2 regions of the Schumannella luteola genome follow, and region 1 is predicted to be linked to the other one. Evidence: predicted binding sites of a transcription regulator. Region 1 holds the regulator's gene; the other holds the start of a gene.
The links. Region 1 encodes LexA, which represses DNA repair genes until DNA is damaged. Its sites were predicted from a motif close to TCGAACANNTGTTCGA; they were not measured.

Region 1 (9,298 bases):
TGCGTGGGCTGGAGCCGAAGTCGATCTTCGTCTCGGCCCGCACCGGCGAGGGCGTCGCGGAGCTGCAGGAGCGCATCGCGCAGCTGCTTCCGCAGCCCGACGTCGAGCTCGAGCTGCTCGTGCCCTACGACCGCGGCGAGGTGGTGTCGTTCGCGCACGCGAACGCGCGCATCCTCGACACCGAGTACGTCGAGGAGGGCACGCGCGTGAAGCTGCTCGCGATGGAGCCCGTCGCGCGTCAGCTGGAGTCGATGCTCGCGGAGCCGCTCGCGCAGGTCTGAGCGCCGCGCGGCGCGCGCCGATCCGCGCGCGTCTCGGCCCGATCACACCGGGCCGAGACGCGCGCGCTCGGTCAGACGCTCTCGACCGCGGGGGCGAGCTCCCGACGGAGGATGTCCGCGCCGGCGCTGAGCGCGGCGAGCTTCCCCTGAGCGACCTCCCGACTCAGCGGAGCCATGCCGCAGTTCGTGCTGGGGATCAGCAGCTCGGGGTCGACGAACTCGAGCGCCTTCCGGAGCACATCGGCGACCTCGTCAGCCGACTCGACGGCCGTGCTCGCCACGTCGATGGCCCCGAGCATGACCTTCTTGCCGCGGATGAGCTCGATGAGATCCATCGGCACGTGCGAGTGCTGGCATTCGAGCGAGACGATGTCGATCGACGACTCCCGGATCATCGGGAAGGTCTTCTCGTACTGGCGCCATTCCGCGCCGAGCGTCGCCTTCCAGTCGGTGTTCGCCGCGATGCCGTAGCCGTAGCAGATGTGCACGGCGGTCTCGGCCTGCAGCCCTTCTGCGGCGCGCTCCAGTGCGGCGACACCCCAGTCCTGCACCTCGTCGAAGAACACGTTGAACGAGGGCTCGTCGAACTGGATGATGTCGACGCCGGCCGCCTCGAGCTCCTTCGCCTCCTCGTTGAGGATCCCGGCGAACTCCCACGCCAGCTTCTCGCGGCTGCCGTAGTGCCGGTCCGCGAGCGTGTCGATCATGGTCATCGGCCCGGGAAGCGCCCACTTGATCGGACGGTCGGTCTGCGCCCGCAGGAACCGCGCATCGTCGACGAAGACCGGCTTCTCGCGGCCGACCGCGCCGACGACCGTCGGCACGCTCGCGTCGTAGCGGTCGCGGATGCGCACGGTCTCGCGGTTCTCGAAGTCCACGCCGCTGAGATGCTCGATGAACGTCGTGACGAAGTGCTGTCGGGTCTGCTCGCCATCGCTGAGGATGTCGATTCCGGCTGACTCCTGCTCGTGGGCGGAGATGCGCAGCGCATCCTGCTTGCCCTCGATCAGTGCGTCGCCGTCCAGCTTCCACGGCGACCACAGCTTCTCGGGCTCGGCGAGCCAGGTGGGCTTGGGGAGACTGCCCGCGGTCGATGTCGGAAGCAGGCGGCGGGAGCTGTCGCTCGGCTGACGGCTGGTCATGCGATCGGGGCCGGGTAGGCGGCCGCCCACTGCTCGAGGGCGTCTCGGTGCGGTGTCATGAAGTGCTCCTCGGTGTACTTGCCCTGGGTCGAGGCGAGCCGGTTCCGCTCCTCCCGGTCGTAGGAGACCTGGGTTCGCGAGTAGTCCTGCAGCTCGAGGCTCGGGCGGTAGATCGCGGTGGCGGCGGAGTTCGCGTTGTAGATCTCCGGCCGGTAGATCCGCTGGAAGGTCTCCATCGTGCTGATCGTGCCGATCAGCTGCAGATCCGAGTAGTCGTTCAGCAGATCACCGCGGTGATAGAACGCGAGCGGCGCCACGCTCCCCGGCGGCATGAAGAACCGCGCCCGCAGGCCCATCTTGTCGAAGTACCGGTCGGTCACCGAGACGTCGTCGTTGAGGTACTCGACGCCGAGCACGGGGTGGATGTTGTCGGTGCGGCGGTAGGTCTTGCTGGTGGAGACGCTGATGCAGATCACCGGGGGAGCGGCGAAGCGCTCGCGGAAGGCGGGCGAGGCGAGGAAGTGGTCGAACAGCTTGCCGTGAAGCACCCCGAAGTCGTCCGGCAGGGGCGCATCCGGCCCGGATGCCGTGAGCGAGGGGAGGAGCACGCTGAAGTCGTAGTCGCGCACGTACGACGAGAAGTTGTTGCCGACGATGCCGTGGCGTCGCTCACCGGTCGCGCTGTCGAGGATCTGCACGTCGAGGATCTCGATCAGTGGGAACGCGTCCTCCGCGCTCGTGTCGGCGAATCGCAGGCCGACCGAGACGATCTCGAGCTCGACCGTGTAGCGATCGCCGGCCGGGTTGTCCCAGTCGGCGAGGGCGTTGAAGCGGCGGTCGATCATGCCGAGGGCGTTGCGGAGGTTCTGCTGGCGGTGCTCCCCGCGAGCGAGGTTCGCGAAGTTCGTGGTGACGCGGGACGTCTCCGCGGGCTCGTAGTGCTCGTCGAAGCGCGTCGTCGTGATCGCGTAGTCGAACTCGTCAGTCACAGGAGAAACATCCCTCGGTCGGTCGGTCTTCTGACAGCGCAGGAGATCCACCTGAATCGTGCCCGTGATCCGGGGATATCGGGTAATTCGTCGTGACTATGCCGAAATATAGAATGACGCTATGGCACGCGACTCCAGCCGCATCTCCCTCCAGCAGCTCCAGTACTTCGTCGAGGTCGCCGCGGAAGGATCGATCAGCGCCGCCGCCGACCAGCTGTTCGTGGCGCAGCCCACCATGTCGGCGGCGATGAAGGATCTCGAAGCGCGCGTCGGGCGCACCCTGCTCACCCGCTCGGCCCGCGGCGTCTCGCTCACCGCCGACGGAACCGAGTTCCTGGGCTACGCCCGGCAGGTCGTCGAGCAGGTGGTCCTCCTCGAGCACCGCTACCTCGGCCGTCCGCCGTCGCGGCGTCTGCTCGGGGTCTCGACGCAGCACTACTCGTTCGCGGTCGACGCCTTCGTGCGCATGGTGCGCGCGAGCGACGCCGACGAGTACGAGTTCTCACTGCGCGAGACCCGCACCTGGGACATCATCGAAGACGTCCGTGCGCTGCGCAGCGAGGTCGGGATCCTCTACCGGAACGACTTCAACCGCAAGGTGATCGACAAGCTGCTCCGTGATTCGGGCCTGGTGTTCCGACCGCTCTTCATCGCCGAACCGCACATCTTCGTCGCGAGGACGAATCCGCTCGTCCCCCGCGAGCGGGTCGTCCTGGCCGACCTGGCCGACCTGCCACGGCTGACCTTCGATCAGGGTGCGAACAACTCCTTCTACCTCGCCGAGGAGATCCTCTCGACCCTCTCGAGCCGGCAGGAGATCCGCGTCTCCGATCGGGCGACCATCTTCAATCTCATGATCGGACTCGACGGCTACACGATCTCGACGGGCATCATCAGCGACGACCTGAACCCCGAGATCGTCGCGATCCCGCTCGACATCGACGATCGCATCGAGATCGGATGGATCGAGCATTCGGCGATCCCGCTCACCGAGCAGGCCCAGCGCTACCTGGGGGAGCTGCGCTCCGTCGTCGCGGAGTTCGGCATCTCGCTGCTCGACGGCGAGCAGAGCTCGGACGCCGAGCAGGGCTTCGACGCCGACCTCGAGCGCGACTAGGGCTTCACCGCGCCGATCTCGTAGGCGAGGATGACCACCTGCACCCGGTCGCGCAGGCCCAGCCCGCGCAGCACCCGCCCGACGTGCGTCTTCACCGTCGACTCCGAGAGGTAGAGGCGGCCGGCGATCTCGCCGTTCGTCGCGCCTTCGGCCATGAGCTGGAACACCTCGCGCTCGCGGTCGGTGAGCACCGCGAGCACGGTGTCGTCGCGTCCGGTCGGCTCCAGCGCCGGGGCCGCCAGGTCGATCAGGCGCGCGGTCACACGCGGCGCGACCACGGCATCCCCGCGGTGCACGGCGCGGATCGCGTCGGCCAGCTCGGCCGGCCGCGCGTCCTTGAGCAGGAAGCCGCTCGCGCCCGCGCGCAGCGCGCCGAAGGCGTACTCGTCGCGGTCGAAGGTCGTGAGCACGAGCACGCGGGTGTCGGGGCGCAGCGCGACGACGAGCTCGGTCGCGCGGATGCCGTCCATCTCGGGCATGCGCACATCCATCAGCACCAGATCGGGCTCGAGCCGGCGCACCTCCGCGACCGCGGCGGCGCCATCGCCGGCCTCGCCGACGACCTCGATGTCGGCCTCGGCGTCGAGCACCATGCGGAAGCCGAGCCGCACGAGCTCCTGATCGTCGACGATGAGCACGCGGATGCGATCGGTCACGGGGTCTCCTTGTCGGCAGCGGTGGATGGATGAGGTGCTCGGCGCGGCGCATCGTCGCGCCCGCCGTCGCGGGGCAGCACGGCGCGCACCCGCCAGCCGCCGCCCTCGGCCGGCCCGGTCTCGACCGAGCCGCCGAACAGCGCGACGCGCTCCCGCATCCCGAGCAGGCCGCGGCCGGCGCCCTGCTGGGCGGTGCGGCGTCCCGTCCCGCGATCGAGCACGGTGATCTCGACGCGCTCGACGCCCCAGTCGATGTCGGCCGACGCGGGAGCGCCGTCGGCGTAGCGGAGGGCGTTCGTGAGGGACTCCTGCATGATCCGGTAGACCGTGAGCCCGAGTGCGGCATCCGCGCCCGGCTCGCCGCGGGAGCTCAGCTCGACCCGCAGCCCAGCCGTGCGGAAGCCGGCGACCAGTTCGCCGAGCTGCGCGGCGCCGGGCTGCGGGCGGCGCTCCGCCTGGCCGGGCTCGCCGAGCACCCCGAGCAGCCGGCGCAGCTCGGCGAGGCTGCGGCGTCCCGTCTCGGCGACCGTGCTCATCGTCGCCGCGGCATCGGCGGGCCGCGTTGCGGCGGTCGCGGCGGCGCCCTCCGAGAGCGCGATCATGACCGACATGCTGTGCGCGAGCACGTCGTGCATCTCGCCGGCGATGCGGCCCCGCTCCTCGGCCGCGGCGATCTCCGCACGCTGGTCGCGTTCGCGCGCGAGCTGACCGGCGCGGTCGATGAGGGCGTCGAGGTAGCGGCGGCGGTTGCCGATGCTCATGCCGAGCAGCAGAGCGGAGAGCAGGAAGATCGTCGAGACGACGAGCGTCGAGCTCAGCGCGGCGACGCCGTGACCGGTCTCGCCCTCGATCACCGACCACACGCCGGGCACGGCCGCCCCGAGGGCGGTGCTCAGCGCCGAGCAGCCGGCGATGAGGGTGAAGGAGAGCCAGGCGGTGCGGCCTCCGCGGTAGGCGCCGACCGCGTACAGCGCGAAGATGCTCAACGTCGGCTCGGCGAGGCTCGGAACCGGCAGCGGAACCAGCACGAGCGCGGCCGCGAGCACGACGCCCCAGAGAGGGCGGCTGCGCCGGAACAGCAGCGCGACCGTCGACGCGGCGATGCAGATCAGTGTCGGGATCGTCCACCATCCGGGGTTCGGCAGATCCCAGAGCGGGGTGCGCTCGTTGAATACCGCCGACGCGACGACGGTCAGTACGGCGAACCCCGCGAACAGGCCCGCGATCGTGCCGTCGACGGCACGCGCGTGCCGTTGCAGCCAGCTGCGGATCCGGCCCGGGGGATGCGGAAGGCCGAGGCCCTCCGCATCCGCAGAGGACCTCGGCCGCTTCGCCGCGCGGTTCAGGCGTCCCGCCGCTTCAGGGCGATCGCGCCGAGCACGAGCGCGGCGACCGCCCAGACGAGCACCACGATCGCGGCGACGGCCGGCGTCAGAGCATCGTCGGCCGCACCACCGAGGGCCATCGCCGACGGCCCCGGAACCGAGGCGAGGGTCGAGCCGGCCTGCGAGATGAGGAACTTCATCACGTCGCCGATCCAGTCGAGCCACGAGCTGAGCACCATGAGCAGGGTCGGCAGCACGAGCAGCACGCCCAGCGCGATCGCGATCCCACCCGCCGACGATCGCACGGCCGTGCCGATGCCGAGGCCGAACACGGCGACGAGGCCCAGATAGAGAGCGGCGCCGGCGAAGGCGGTCAGCACGTCGCCGTCGATGACGAGCGGGATGTCGCGGGCGGTGAACAGCGCGGCCGCCACGCCGAGCGAGCCGAGAACGCCCACGGCGCCGAGCAGGAACATCCAGACGAAGGCGACGATCGCCTTGCCGAAGAGCACCGGCAGACGGCGCGGCACGGCCGCGAGGCTCGAGCGGATCATGCCCGTCGAGTACTCGCCCGAGATGATCAGCACGCCCTGGATCGCCGCGACCAGCACGCCGATCGAGGCGCCGGTGGTGACGACGGTGCCGAGCAGGAACCGTCCGTTCTCGTCGGGGTCGGCGCCGGGGGCGAGCTCGGTCGGCGCGGTCGCCGCGAGCATCGCCGCGAGGCCGATCCAGAGCACGAGGATGATGGCGCTGGTCCAGAAGGTCGAGCGCAGGCTCGTGAACTTGATCCACTCCGAGCGCAGCACGCGGCCGAAGGTCACGCCCGGGCGGGTCGTGTTCGTCGCACCGGCGGACGGAGCGAGCGTCGCGGCGGTCATCGCAGCACCGCCTCGGGCTGGGCGCTGCGGTACTCGACCTCGTCGGCCGTCAGCGCCAGGTACGCCTCCTCCAGCGAGCTCGCGATCGGCGTGAGCTCGTGCAGCACGACGCCGCGGGCGGCGGCGGCCTCGCCGACGGTCTCGGCTGTCGCGCCGTGCACGCTCACCGCGCCGTCCGGCAGCGGGGTCACGGTCGCGCCGCGCAGCGCCTCGGCGAGCAGCTGCGGCTGCGGGGTGCGCACGCGCACGGTCGCTCCGCCGGCGCCGGCGATGATCTCGGCGACCGGCGCATCCGCCAGCACCTGCCCGCGCCCGAGCACGATGATGTGGTCGGCGGTCTGCGCCATCTCGCTCATCAGATGCGAGGAGAGCAGCACCGTGCGTCCTTCGGCGGCCAGGCCGCGCACGAGCTGGCGCACCCAGGTGACGCCCTCCGGGTCGAGCCCGTTGACCGGCTCGTCGAGGATCAGCGTCGCCGGGTCGCCGAGCAGCGCGGCGGCGATGCCGAGGCGCTGGCCCATGCCGAGCGAGAAGCCGCCGACGCGCTTGCGGGCGACGCTGTCGAGGCCGGTGAGGGCGATGACCTCGTGCACGCGGGCGGTGGGGATGCCGTGGGTCGCCGCGAGCGACTGCAGGTGCTTGAACGCGCTGCGGCCGGTGTGCACGGCCTTCGCGTCGAGCAGCACGCCGACCTCGCGCAGGGGAGCGCGGTGCTCGGCGTAGGGCCGTCCGTTGACGGTGACGCCGCCGGAGGTCGGACGGTCGAGTCCGACGATCATGCGCATGGTGGTCGACTTGCCGGCGCCGTTGGGGCCGAGGAAGCCGGTCACCTGACCGGGACGCACGGTGAAGTCGATGCCGTCGACCGCGACCTTCGCCCCGTAGCGCTTGGTGAGCGCGCGAGCCTGGATCATGTCTGCCCTTCGTCGTGAGCGGGGCCGTGTGCCCTGCGTCATCAACGCTAGGAAGAGAGATGAGTCGCGGTCATCCGCCGTGGGGCGGGTTCGTGCGCGATCCGGCTGGCACCGTGGTACCAGCGGGGGAGGCGCGTCTCCGCCTCGAGACGGTGGCGGTGCGTGACCGCGTCGGTGCTGACGCCGTACCTCGCTCGCGGGCTCAGACCGCGCGCAGCACGGCGACGACCTTGCCGAGCACCTCGGCCTGGTCGCCGAGGATCGGCTCGAAGGCGGAGTTGCGCGGCAGCAGCCAGGTGTGGCCGTCGCGCTGGCGGAACACCTTGACGGTCGCCTCGCCGTCGAGCATCGCCGCGACGATCTCGCCGTTCTCGGCAGTGTTCTGCGTGCGCACGACGACCCAGTCGCCGTCGCAGATGGCCGCGTCGATCATCGACTCGCCGACGACCTTGAGCATGAAGAGCTCGCCCTTGCCGACGAGCTGGCGGGGGAGCGGGAAGACCTCGTCGACCTGCTGGTCGGCCGTGATCGGGATGCCGGCGGCGATGCGGCCGACGAGCGGCACCATCGCGGCGTCGCCGACGGAGGGAGCGGACTCGACGGCCGACGACGTCGACGGCAGGTCGATGAGCACCTCGAGCGCGCGCGGGCGGTTGGGGTCACGGCGCAGGTAGCCGCTCAGCTCGAGCTGGTTGAGCTGGTGGGTCACGCTCGAGAGCGAGGCGAGCCCGACGGCGTCGCCGATCTCGCGCATGCTCGGCGGGTAGCCGCGCGTGGCGACCTGCTGGGAGATGAACTCGAGGATCGCCAGCTGCTTCTCGCTCAGGCTCTTGCGCCGGCGGGTGCCGCCGGTGGCGCCTCGGTCGGTGGCGTCGCTCATGGGCGGTCCTCTCTGGCTGGTCACGTTCTGAAAACCCGACTTCTGAGGGCCCTCGACGACGTGTACCGGCGGATGTCGGTGGTCGTCGGGAAGCTGTTCCCAGACATTCGGAACTGTATCCGGTTCGAAAGGTCTGCTCAAACATCTGTTCGAGCGTGTCGTCGCATCCGCGCCTGTTATCAGACCGAAACCGACGATCCACTTGAACATACGTTCGATAGAAGATATGTTCGGAACACAGCTTCGCAGCCGGCTCTCCCGGCCGAGCGTCGGCCGCGAAGCTGTCCAGACTCAGGAGGTCACCATGAGCACCATCTCCCTCGCCCCGACGGCTGCGGCCCCGCGCCTGCGCATCACGCGCCGCGGTCAGGTCGTGCTCTCGGTCCTCATCGCGATCCCGCTCGTCCTGGGCGTCGGAGCCTTCGTCGTCGGCAGCGGCGACGCGGTCGCGACCTCGTCCAGCTCGTCGACGACCTTCGAGCACGTCCGCGTGCAGGCGGGCGACACCCTCTGGAGCATCGCCGAGCGCGTCGCCCCGCAGAGCGACCCGCGCGACGTCGTCTCCGAGATCATCAAGCTCAACCAGCTCGGCTCGGCCAGCATCACGCCGAACCAGCAGCTCGCGATCCCCACGCAGTACAGCCGCTGATCGTTCGCACTTCCACGTCCGCCGGGTTCGCCCGGCGCTCGCGGTCGCCGCATCCCCCTCGCGGTCGACCGAATCGGGCCCGCCTCCGTTCCCCCGACGGTCGGCGGGCCCGCCCCTTTAATCTCGGAACATGACCGACGACCTGGATGCGCGCGAGCTCGCCGCGATCGACGCGCTTCCCCTCGGCTGGTCGCGTCGGGAGATCGCCGGGGAACCCTGGGGAGTCACGCGGGCCGACCACGCCGACGGTCGCGCGACCACGCTCACCGCCGAGCGCCTCGGCGGTCACGGCTACCTCAGCGCGAACATCTGGCGCACCGCCGCCGGCGTGCTTCTCAAGCCGTGCGAGATCCCGGCCGAGCAGGTGCACGACTTCCTCCGGCTGCTTGCGGCGTCGCCGATCGACGGGTCAGCCCCGGAGTCGCCCACCTCGTCGTCACGCCCCGTCACCGCGCCGGAGGGCG
Region 2 (9,298 bases), 1.8 Mb from region 1:
GCTCGCCCCGGCGATCGCGGCGGTCGTCGCGATCGGCACGACCATGCTGTGGGAGCGCCGCTCGGCCCTGTGGGCGCGGATCGTGCTCGCCGCGGTGCTGCTCGGCAGCGCCGGCTGGGCCTACGCGCTGCTCACCCGAGCGGGCGACTGGATGCCCTGGCTCAAGTTCGTCGTCGTCGGCCTCGCGGTCATCGGCGCGGTGCTGCTCGTGCTGCCGCCGCTCGGCCGGCGCATCGCCGTGGCGACCGCCGCGGTGTCGCTGATCGGCGCTCTCGCGGCCCCGGCCGCCTACTCGCTGCAGACCGTCTCGGAGGGCCACAGTGGCTCGATCGTCACGGCCGGCCCGAGCGTGCAGGGCGGGATGGGCGGCTTCGGCGGCGGCCGCGGCGGCGGCCAGGGCGGGATGGGCGGCCCGGGGGGAGGTCAGGGCGGCTTCCCCGGGTCGAACCAGAACGGCTCGTCGAACGGCTCGTCGAGCGCGCAGGGCTTCGGCGGCACCCCGCCACAGGGCTTCGGGCAGGGCGGCACGGGGGCGGGTTCGAGCACCGGGACGGGGTCGGGCACCGGCTCGACCGGCGGCTCGACCGGCGCCACCGGGCAGGGCGGCTTCCCCGGCCAGGGCGGCACCGCATCCGGTGAGAGCTCGACCGGCGGCGGCCGCGGCGGCTTCGGCGGCGGAGGCGCCGGCGGACTGCTCGGCGCGAGCAGCGTCAGCACGAAGGTCGAGGCCCTGCTGAAGAAGAACGCGAGCGCCTACACCTGGGCGGCCGCGACGATCGGCTCGAACAGCGCCGCCGGCTACCAGCTCGCGACCGAGCTGCCGGTCATGCCGATCGGCGGATTCAACGGCAGCGACCCCTCGCCGACCCTCGCCGAGTTCCAGGCCCTCGTGAAGAAGGGCGAGATCCACTACTTCATCGCCAGCGGCGTCAGCGGACGCTCCAACGGCGGCTCGGATGCGGCCAGCGCGATCTCCAGCTGGGTCGAGGAGAACTACACGGCCACGACGGTCGACGGGGTCACCCTCTACGACCTGAGCTGAGGCGGCGTGAGCTGAACATCCGGGGCGCCGCGCGTCCCACCGGAGCGGGTCTCGATCGCGAGGAGCGATCGAGACCCGCTCATCGTCGCGCGACAGGTGTCGCGTCTGCGAAGATCGAGCGACCGTGAGGGAATCGTGCGCACGCTGCACCGTTGCACTACGGCACGGCGTCACCGCGAACGGGGCGGCCGGAGCACCACCGCTGCGCAGCCTCATCACGCAGCGCACCACACCACCACCGCATCTCGACCGCTTCCGGAGCGCTCACCCATGACCGCCCTCGTGCACCCCGGCGACGCCATGTCGCGCGGCCAGCGCATCCTGCACATCATCCTGCTCGGTGCGCTCGTCGGCCTCGGCCCCTTCACGATCGACCTCTACCTGCCCGCCTTCCCGAAGGTCGTCGACGAGCTGTCGACGACGGATGCGGCGGTGCAGCTGACCCTGACGGCGACCACGGTCGGCTTCGGCCTCGGCCAGCTCGTCGTCGGCCCCTGGAGTGACCGGGTCGGCCGCCGCCTGCCGCTGCTGCTCGCGACAGCGCTGCACATCGGCGCGAGCATCGGCGTCGCCGCCTCGCCCGACGTCGTCTGGGTCGGCGTGTTCCGCGTGCTGCAGGGCATCGGCGCGGCCGGCGGCGGCGTGGTCGCGATGGCCATGGTGCGCGACCTCTTCTCCGGGCACGCGCTCGTGCGGATGCTCTCCCGCCTGGCCCTCGTGACCGGGCTCGCGCCCATCCTCGCGCCGCTCATCGGCTCGCAGATGCTGCTGTTCTTCGACTGGCGCGGCATCTTCGTCGCCCTCGCGATCTACGGCTTCGTCGCGGTCGTCGTCGCCGCCTTCCTCGTGGCCGAGACGCGGCCGCGGGGCGCCCACATCCCCTCGGCTACGACCACCGCGCGGCAGAGATATCGGGCGCTGTTCACCGACCGCGTCTTCATCGGCGTCGCGATCATCGGCGGCATGCAGTTCTCCGGACTGTTCGCCTATCTCTCGGCCTCGTCGCTGCTGCTGCAGAACGTCTACGGCCTCAGCGCGCAGCAGTTCGGCATCATGTTCGGCGTCAACTCGCTCGGACTCGTGATCGCGTCGCAGCTCTCGTCGCGGCTCATGCGGCGCATCGGCCCGCAATGGATCCTCGCCACGGCGATCGGCATCATGCTGCTCAGCTCGCTCTCGATCGCTGTCGTCGCGCTGCTCGGCGGTGCGCTCATCCCGATCCTCGTCGCCCTGTTCGTGATGCTCGCGGCCTGCGGTCTCGCGTTCCCCAGCGTGCAGGTGCTCGCGCTCGCGCACCACGGCAGCGAGGCGGGCACGGCGGCCTCGCTGCTCGGCGCCGTCAACTTCGGCCTCGCCGGCGTGATCTCGCCGATCGTCGGCGTGCTCGGCATCACCTCGGCGCTGCCGATGGCGGCGGTCATGATCGGCTGCCACGTCGTCGCGAACGTCGTCATGTGGACGATCGTGCGGCCGCGGACGGTGCCGCCGATCGAGTAGGCCGGGCGCCCGGACCGGCGCGGGCGAGCGCGGGCGAGCGCGGGGCCGGGCCCGGCCCGGGTCGGGCCAGAGGAGCGTTGCGGTTGCCGCGACGTGATGGGTCGGCTGTGTGAGCGATCGAGTGCGTCGGTCTCTCGCGCGCACGGTCGATCGACGACGACAGGGAGTCGCTCGGCTTCAGAACGGGGCCGGGATCGGGTCATGGGCCGCCGCGATCGCGAACGGCGCACCGGTTTCATGGTCGCGAAGTCCGCGGGGGCGATCCGGTGGATCGTCGAGAGGTTCACCGCTGTCGGGGATCGGTCGGTGGCAGCGGATGGGGTGTCCGAGTGGCACGAACGCCACGGGTGGGGCGGGCGCGTCTTCGCGGTAGACGCGGCCGGTCGGGGATGTCCATTGCAGGACTCCGCCGGGATGCTGTCTCACTCGCCAGGCGGTGAATTGCTTCATCGAGTGATGCCGCTGGCACAGATGGGCGAGGTTGATCAGTGCCGTCGGACCGCCGAGCGCGTGGTCGAGGGTGTGGTCGAGCTCGCAGCGGATCGCCGCGATCCGGCATCCCGGGAAGCGGCAGTGCTGATCCCGGGCCCGCAGGTGACGGCGCTGCTCGAGCGAGGGCCGGTACCGGTCGACCGCGACCGTGACGCCGTCGATGGGATCGGTGAGCAGGCGGGTCCATGACGAGGTGTCGCCGGCGAGGTAGCGGGCGGTTCCGGCGTCGATCGGTGAGCGCCCGATGAGGTCGGCCGGGTTCTCGTCGTCGCCGAGGAGAGTGAGCGCGGACACGGTGACCTGCACCTGCGCGCGGATCGCACCCAGCGCACCGGGACCGTCGCCCTGCGCGGTCACGTCGAGCGCCGGGGCGCCGGCGAGGAGCAGGTCGGCGAACACGTCCGCGCGGATTTGGTCGACCGTCCGCCGATCCGTCGAGGCGCTGGCTCCGCTGGCAGATGCGATGTCGGCGGTGGTTTCTCCGCGCGGTTCGGCAGCGTCCTGCACCGCGTGCGCCATCCGCGTCAACCGATCCAGGATCCCGTCGCCGATCACCGTCGGGACGGTCGCGATCACGTCGCACATCCCATCCCGCCCCGGAATGAGCCGGACCGCACGGCCACGGGCGGCGTCCTCGTGCCGTTCGCTGAAGTTCCGGTCGGTGAGCATCTGGGCGTAGAGCTCGAGTCCGGCACGCACCCGGTTCGGGGTATCGGCGAGGCTGCGCTCGATCGCCTCCCGCTCGAACTCGCCCCGACGCTCGACCGGGACGACCCGGCCGGCGTCGACGATCACCGTGACGTGCCCTCGGGTGATGAACCCGTGCTCCCAGGCCGACAACGCGGCAGGGTAGAACTCGACGATCTCCCGTGCCTCGCCGATGCGGCGCTGCACGGTCCTGTCTGGGGAGCGGAGCACTCCCCCGATCTCCGCCGCGATCGACCGCAGAGCCATGTCATGTGCCCGCACGTTCACCGGAGACCCAGCGGCTTCGGCCTCCGCGAGCTGGCCGGCGCGGGCGAGCATTCGCACCTCCGCCACCTGCCCCGCCGTCAACGCCGCGAGCGCCGACTCCGCCTCACCCACCAGCCCCGGCAACGTCACGACCTCGCCGGCAACACGGCCACCGCCCGCGCTCACGAAGCCATCGACGTCGCCATCAGCGAACGGCGCTTGGCCGTCGCCTCCGAGTGACGTCCTGGGCTTCTCCATACCTGCACTGTGACAGCCACCACCGACATCCGCCGGAACACCCGAGCGAACCAGAACCGCAGATCAGATGCACATTCCACCGACATCCGACACGGGGGGCCCAGGACCACACACGAGACCACGCGAACCATCCGTTCGAGCCCGGGATCCTGATCGGCCGTCGGATTTGCTCGCGATCGGTCCGTCGCGCGAGCGCCGAGATGCTGTGCGGAGGCTCGATCGGCGAGGACTGTCCGAGGCCATGGCCTAGCGTGACGGGGTGCCCGTTCCGCCGACTCCCGCTGATGACGACCGCGGGAGCGCCGGGCGGCCGCTGACCCCGCGCGAGGCGGCCGCGCATCCCGTCACCGCCGCGCGCCGCCGACCGGCCCTGTTCGCCGCGCTGATCGTGCTCGCCGCCGCCTTCGGACTGGGCGCGCTGCTGGCCGTGCGCGGCAGCCAGCCGCCCGGGATCGACCGCGAGTGGATGGCCGAGATCATCGAGCACCGCAACCCGATCTGGGAGGTGCCGTCGCTGCTGTTCAACGCGATCGGCGGCGGCTGGTTCGCGGTGTTCGTCGTGCCGCTCGGGGTGCTCGCGGTGCTGCTGATCGTGCGGCGGCCGTGGGCCGCGCTGTACTGGGCGCTCGCGTGCGGAGCCAGCGCCGGGCTCGTGCAGCTGCTCAAGGCGCTGTTCGGACGGGCGCGGCCGCACGACATCCTCGTCGCCGTCGATCCGGGGTCGTTCCCCTCGGGCCACACCGCCAACGCCGCCACGCTCGCCGTCGTGCTCGGAGTGCTGCTCGCGCGGCGCTGGGTCTGGGTGCTCGGCGCGGTCTACGTCGTCGCGATGATGCTGAGCCGCACCTACCTCGGCGCGCACTGGATGACCGACACGCTCGGCGGGCTGCTCATCGGCGTCGCGGTCGGGCTGCTGGGATGGGCGGCGCTCGCCGGGCCGGTCGAGCGCGAGCGGCAGCGGCGACGCGACCTCGCGGCGGCGCGGTACGCCGACCCCTCGCCCGGCGGCGGGGGTGCGCGCTAGCCTCGCGCCATGAGCGACGACGCCGCGGCCCCGACCATGCGCATCCTTCTCGTCGGGGCGGGCGGTGTCGGCGACGCCTTCGCGCGCATCGCCGCGCGACGCTCCTTCTACGAGTTGATCGTCGTGACCGACTACGACCCGGCGCGAGCCGAGCGCACGGTCGCGTGGATCCGCGAGCGGCACGGCGACGAGGTCGCGTCGCGGTTCCGGGCGGCCCGCATCGACGCCTCCGATCCGGCCGATGTGACGCGGGTCGCGACCGAGCACGCGGTGACGCACGTGATGAACGCAGTCGAGCCGAAGTTCGTGCCGACGATCTTCCGCGGCGCACTGGATGCCGGCGCCGACTACCTCGACATGGCGATGTCGCTGTCGGAGCCGCATCCGACCGATCCGCACACCGAGACCGGGGTGAAGCTCGGCGACGACCAGTTCGCGCAGGCGGGCGACTGGGAGAGCGCGGGGCGTCTGGCGCTGGTCGGCATCGGCGTGGAGCCGGGGCTGTCGGATGTGCTCGCCCGCTACGCGTCGGATGTGCTGTTCGAGTCGATCGACGAGCTCGGCGTGCGCGACGGCGCGAACCTGGTCGTGCGCGACGAGACCGGGGCGGAGATCTTCGCGCCGTCGTTCTCGATCTGGACGACCATCGAGGAATGCCTGAACCCGCCGGTGATCTTCGAGAAGGAGCGCGGCTGGTTCACGACGCCGCCGTTCAGCGAGCCGGAGACCTTCGTCTTCCCCGAGGGCATCGGCGAGGTCGAATGCGTGAACGTCGAGCACGAGGAAGTGCTGCTGATGCCGCGCTGGCTCGACGCTCGCCGGGTGACGTTCAAGTACGGCCTCGGGGCCGAGTTCATCGGCGTGCTGAAGACACTCAACCTCCTCGGCCTCGACAAGACCGCCCCGGTGCGCGTGCGTTCGGCCGCCGGCCCGGTCGAGGTCGCCCCCCGCGATGTCGTGGCGGCATCCCTGCCGGATCCCGCGACGATCGGCCCCCGCATGACCGGCAAGACCTGCGCCGGCGTGCTCGTGACCGGGACCGGCGCGGTCGGCACCGAATGGGAGGGGCGCCCGCGGGAGGTGTATCTGTTCCACGTCGCCGACAACGAATGGACCATGGCCGAATACGGCACCCAGTGCGTCGTCTGGCAGACCGCCCTCAACCCGGTCATCGCCCTCGAACTGCTCGCGACCGGCGTCTGGACCGGCACCGGCGTCCTCGGCCCCGAGGCCTTCGCCGCCCGCCCCTTCCTCGAGCTCATGGCCCGCCCCGTCGCCGACGGCGGCTACGGACAGCCCTACGGCCACGAAGAACGCACCCCCACCACGTCGAGCTGAACCGAGGATCGTGCCACCTCGTCGGCATCAGCACTCCATACCGACGCGAGCGCACGATCCCCGACCGTGGAAGCGGGAAGGCGCTCTCAATAGGGTGAGGGCATGAGTGACGCCGAGGACAAGGTCGCTGCTGCACGTCGGGCGCTCGAGGAGGCGCAGGCGGCGCTCGCCGCCGCCGAGGCGGAGCACGCCGGGGCGGACGCGGAACGGGATGCGACGCCCGCGACCGTCGAGCCGACCGCCGCGACGACTCCTGCATCCGCGCCCGCAGTCGACGCTGAACCCGCCGAGCCCGCCACTACCGCGGCTCCCGCTCCCGCCGCACCCGCCTCCGTCCCCGCCGCTCCCGCAGCTCCCGCGACACCAGCCGCTCCCGCCGCCCCCGGCCCGCTCACCGCACCCCAGGTCGACGCGATCCGCGCCGGGTACGCCTTCGACGGTCCCGCGCTCGAGATGGGCGCCCTCGTGAACGGCGACGCGCTCGCCGACGTGCCCGTGCGCATCCCGCTCGGCATGACCAATCGCCACGGCCTCGTCGCCGGCGCCACCGGAACCGGCAAGACGAAGACGCTGCAGGTGCTCGCCGAGCAGCTCAGCGCCAACGGAGTCCCGGTGTTCGCGGCCGACATCAAGGGTGATCTCTCGGGCATCGCGAGCCCCGGCGAGGGCAACGAGAAGCTGCTCGCCCGCACGCGCGGCATCGGCCAGGACTGGGCCCCGCAGGCCGCCCCGACCGAGTACTACACGCTCGGCGGGCTCGGCACCGGCATCCCGATCCGCGCGACCGTCTCGAGCTTCGGCTCGCTGCTGCTCAGCAAGGTGCTGGGCCTCAACCAGACGCAGGAGTCGAGCCTGGCGCTCGTCTTCCACTACGCCGACCAGGCCGGCCTGCCGCTGCTCGACCTCAGCGACCTGCGGGCGGTGCTGACCTTCCTCACGAGCGACGACGGCAAGGATGAGCTCACCCAGCTCGGCGGCCTGTCGAAGGCGACCGCAGGCGTCATCCTGCGCGAGCTGATCGGCTTCGCCGACGCGGGCGCGGATGTCTTCTTCGGCGAGCCGGAGATCGACACGGCCCAGTTCCTGCGCACGACGGCCGACGGCCGCGGCATCGTCAGCCTGCTCGAGGTGCCGAGCGTCGCCGACCAGCCGGCGCTGTTCTCGACGTTCCTCATGTGGCTGCTGGCCGATCTGTTCAACGACCTGCCCGAGGTCGGCGACCTCGACAAGCCGAAGCTGGTGTTCTTCTTCGACGAGGCCCACCTGCTGTTCAAGGACGCGTCGAAGGATTTCGTGGCGCAGATCACCCAGACGGTGCGCCTCATCCGCTCGAAGGGCGTCGGCATCTTCTTCGTCACGCAGACGCCGAAGGACGTGCCGTCGGATGTGCTCGCCCAGCTCGGCAGCCGAGTGCAGCACCAGCTGCGCGCCTTCACTCCCGAGGACGCGAAGGCGCTCAAGGCGACCGTGACGACCTACCCGAAGAGCGGCTACCAGCTCGGCGAGGTGCTGCAGTCGCTCGCGACCGGCGAGGCGATCGTGACCGTCATGAACGAGAAGGGCGCGCCGTCGCCCGTCGCCTGGACCCGCCTGCGCGCCCCGCAGGGTTCCATGTCGCCGACGCCGCTCGAGCAGATCCAGGCGACCGTGAACGCCTCGCCGCTGCTCGCGCAGTACGGCACCGCGATCGACCGCGAGTCGGCGCGCGAGATCCTGGCCGCGAAGATGGATGCCGCCGCCGCGGCCGACCGCGCCGCCGAGGAGCAGGCCCAGGCCGAGGCGGATGCCGCGCAGAAGGTCAAGGACGACGAGAAGCGCGCGAAGGACGAGGCGAAGGCGAAGGTCCAGGCGCAGCGCGACTACGAGCGCACCCTCGCCGAGGCTCGCCGCAGTCAGGGCCGCGCCACCACGACCCGCACCTCGTCGAGCCGCGCATCCACCCGCCGAGAGAAGTCGGTGGCCGAGGAGATCCTCGGCTCGACGACCGGTCGCACGGTCATCCGCGAGATCGTGCGCGGCATCTTCGGCACGCTGAAGCGCAAGTAGGTCAGCGCGTCGTCGAGCGCTCGCGCTTCGCGAGGATGCGGCGCTGGCGCACCATCATGAGCTGAGGCCCGAGCAGCGGCGCGATCGCCGTCCAGATCAGCCAGACCGCGATCGACGCGTACGAGATGAGGATCCCCGCATCCGTCAGCGCGACGATCTCGGCGGTGCTCGGATCGCCGGAGCGCTCGCGACCGTTCAGCAGCAGTCCGCGCGCGAAGAGCTCATTCGCCGCGAGGTAGAGCCCGGCCGCGATCGCCCCCGCGAGCAGGCCCTTCCACCAGCGCGGTCGACCGCGCCGCAGCAGGCCGTCGAGGGGATAGTGCGCGAGAGTGCGCCCGGGCGCTCCGGTCAGCAGGACGGCCGCCAGCGCGAGCGCCAGATAGAGCAGCAGCAGCGGGTCGCCGCGGGAGAACTCCGGGCGCAGGTCGTTCCAGAGAACGAGCTGCGCGACGCCGGCCGCGAAGATCCCGAGCAGCACGATCGCCGAGCCGGTCGAGGCGATCGCGCGCGTCCGTCGCAGTCGATCGAGGTCGCGGGTCGGCACCTCCGCGGGCGTCGCAGGCTCCCGGCTCGCGCGGCCGTCGACCGGGGCGCGGGCGTCGAGCCGGGTCCCGCACGCCGAGCAGCGGTCTTCGCCGATCTCGTAC

Region 2: the regulator LexA is predicted to act here: its motif matches at 4,367-4,382, upstream of BJ979_RS06135 (HNH endonuclease signature motif containing protein).

Annotation. Positions count from the first base shown of each region.
Region 1 is NZ_JACBZY010000001.1:3,190,641-3,199,938, reverse strand. Features, by position in the region: gene hflX (GTPase HflX) at 1-281, shown strand, start outside; gene BJ979_RS14580 (methionine synthase) at 353-1,423, opposite strand; gene BJ979_RS14575 (putative oxygenase MesX) at 1,420-2,412, opposite strand; gene BJ979_RS14570 (LysR family transcriptional regulator) at 2,534-3,529, shown strand; gene BJ979_RS14565 (response regulator) at 3,526-4,185, opposite strand; gene BJ979_RS17710 (sensor histidine kinase) at 4,182-5,444, opposite strand; gene BJ979_RS14555 (ABC-2 transporter permease) at 5,528-6,391, opposite strand; gene BJ979_RS14550 (ABC transporter ATP-binding protein) at 6,388-7,305, opposite strand; gene lexA (transcriptional repressor LexA) at 7,508-8,185, opposite strand; gene BJ979_RS14540 (LysM peptidoglycan-binding domain-containing protein) at 8,490-8,834, shown strand; gene BJ979_RS14535 (hypothetical protein) at 8,965-9,298, shown strand, end outside.
Region 2 is NZ_JACBZY010000001.1:1,369,695-1,378,992, forward strand. Features, by position in the region: gene BJ979_RS06125 (ArnT family glycosyltransferase) at 1-1,042, shown strand, start outside; gene BJ979_RS06130 (multidrug effflux MFS transporter) at 1,313-2,539, shown strand; gene BJ979_RS06135 (HNH endonuclease signature motif containing protein) at 2,717-4,243, opposite strand; gene BJ979_RS06140 (phosphatase PAP2 family protein) at 4,503-5,267, shown strand; gene BJ979_RS06145 (saccharopine dehydrogenase family protein) at 5,304-6,605, shown strand; gene BJ979_RS06150 (helicase HerA-like domain-containing protein) at 6,708-8,651, shown strand; gene BJ979_RS06155 (hypothetical protein) at 8,653-9,298, opposite strand, start outside.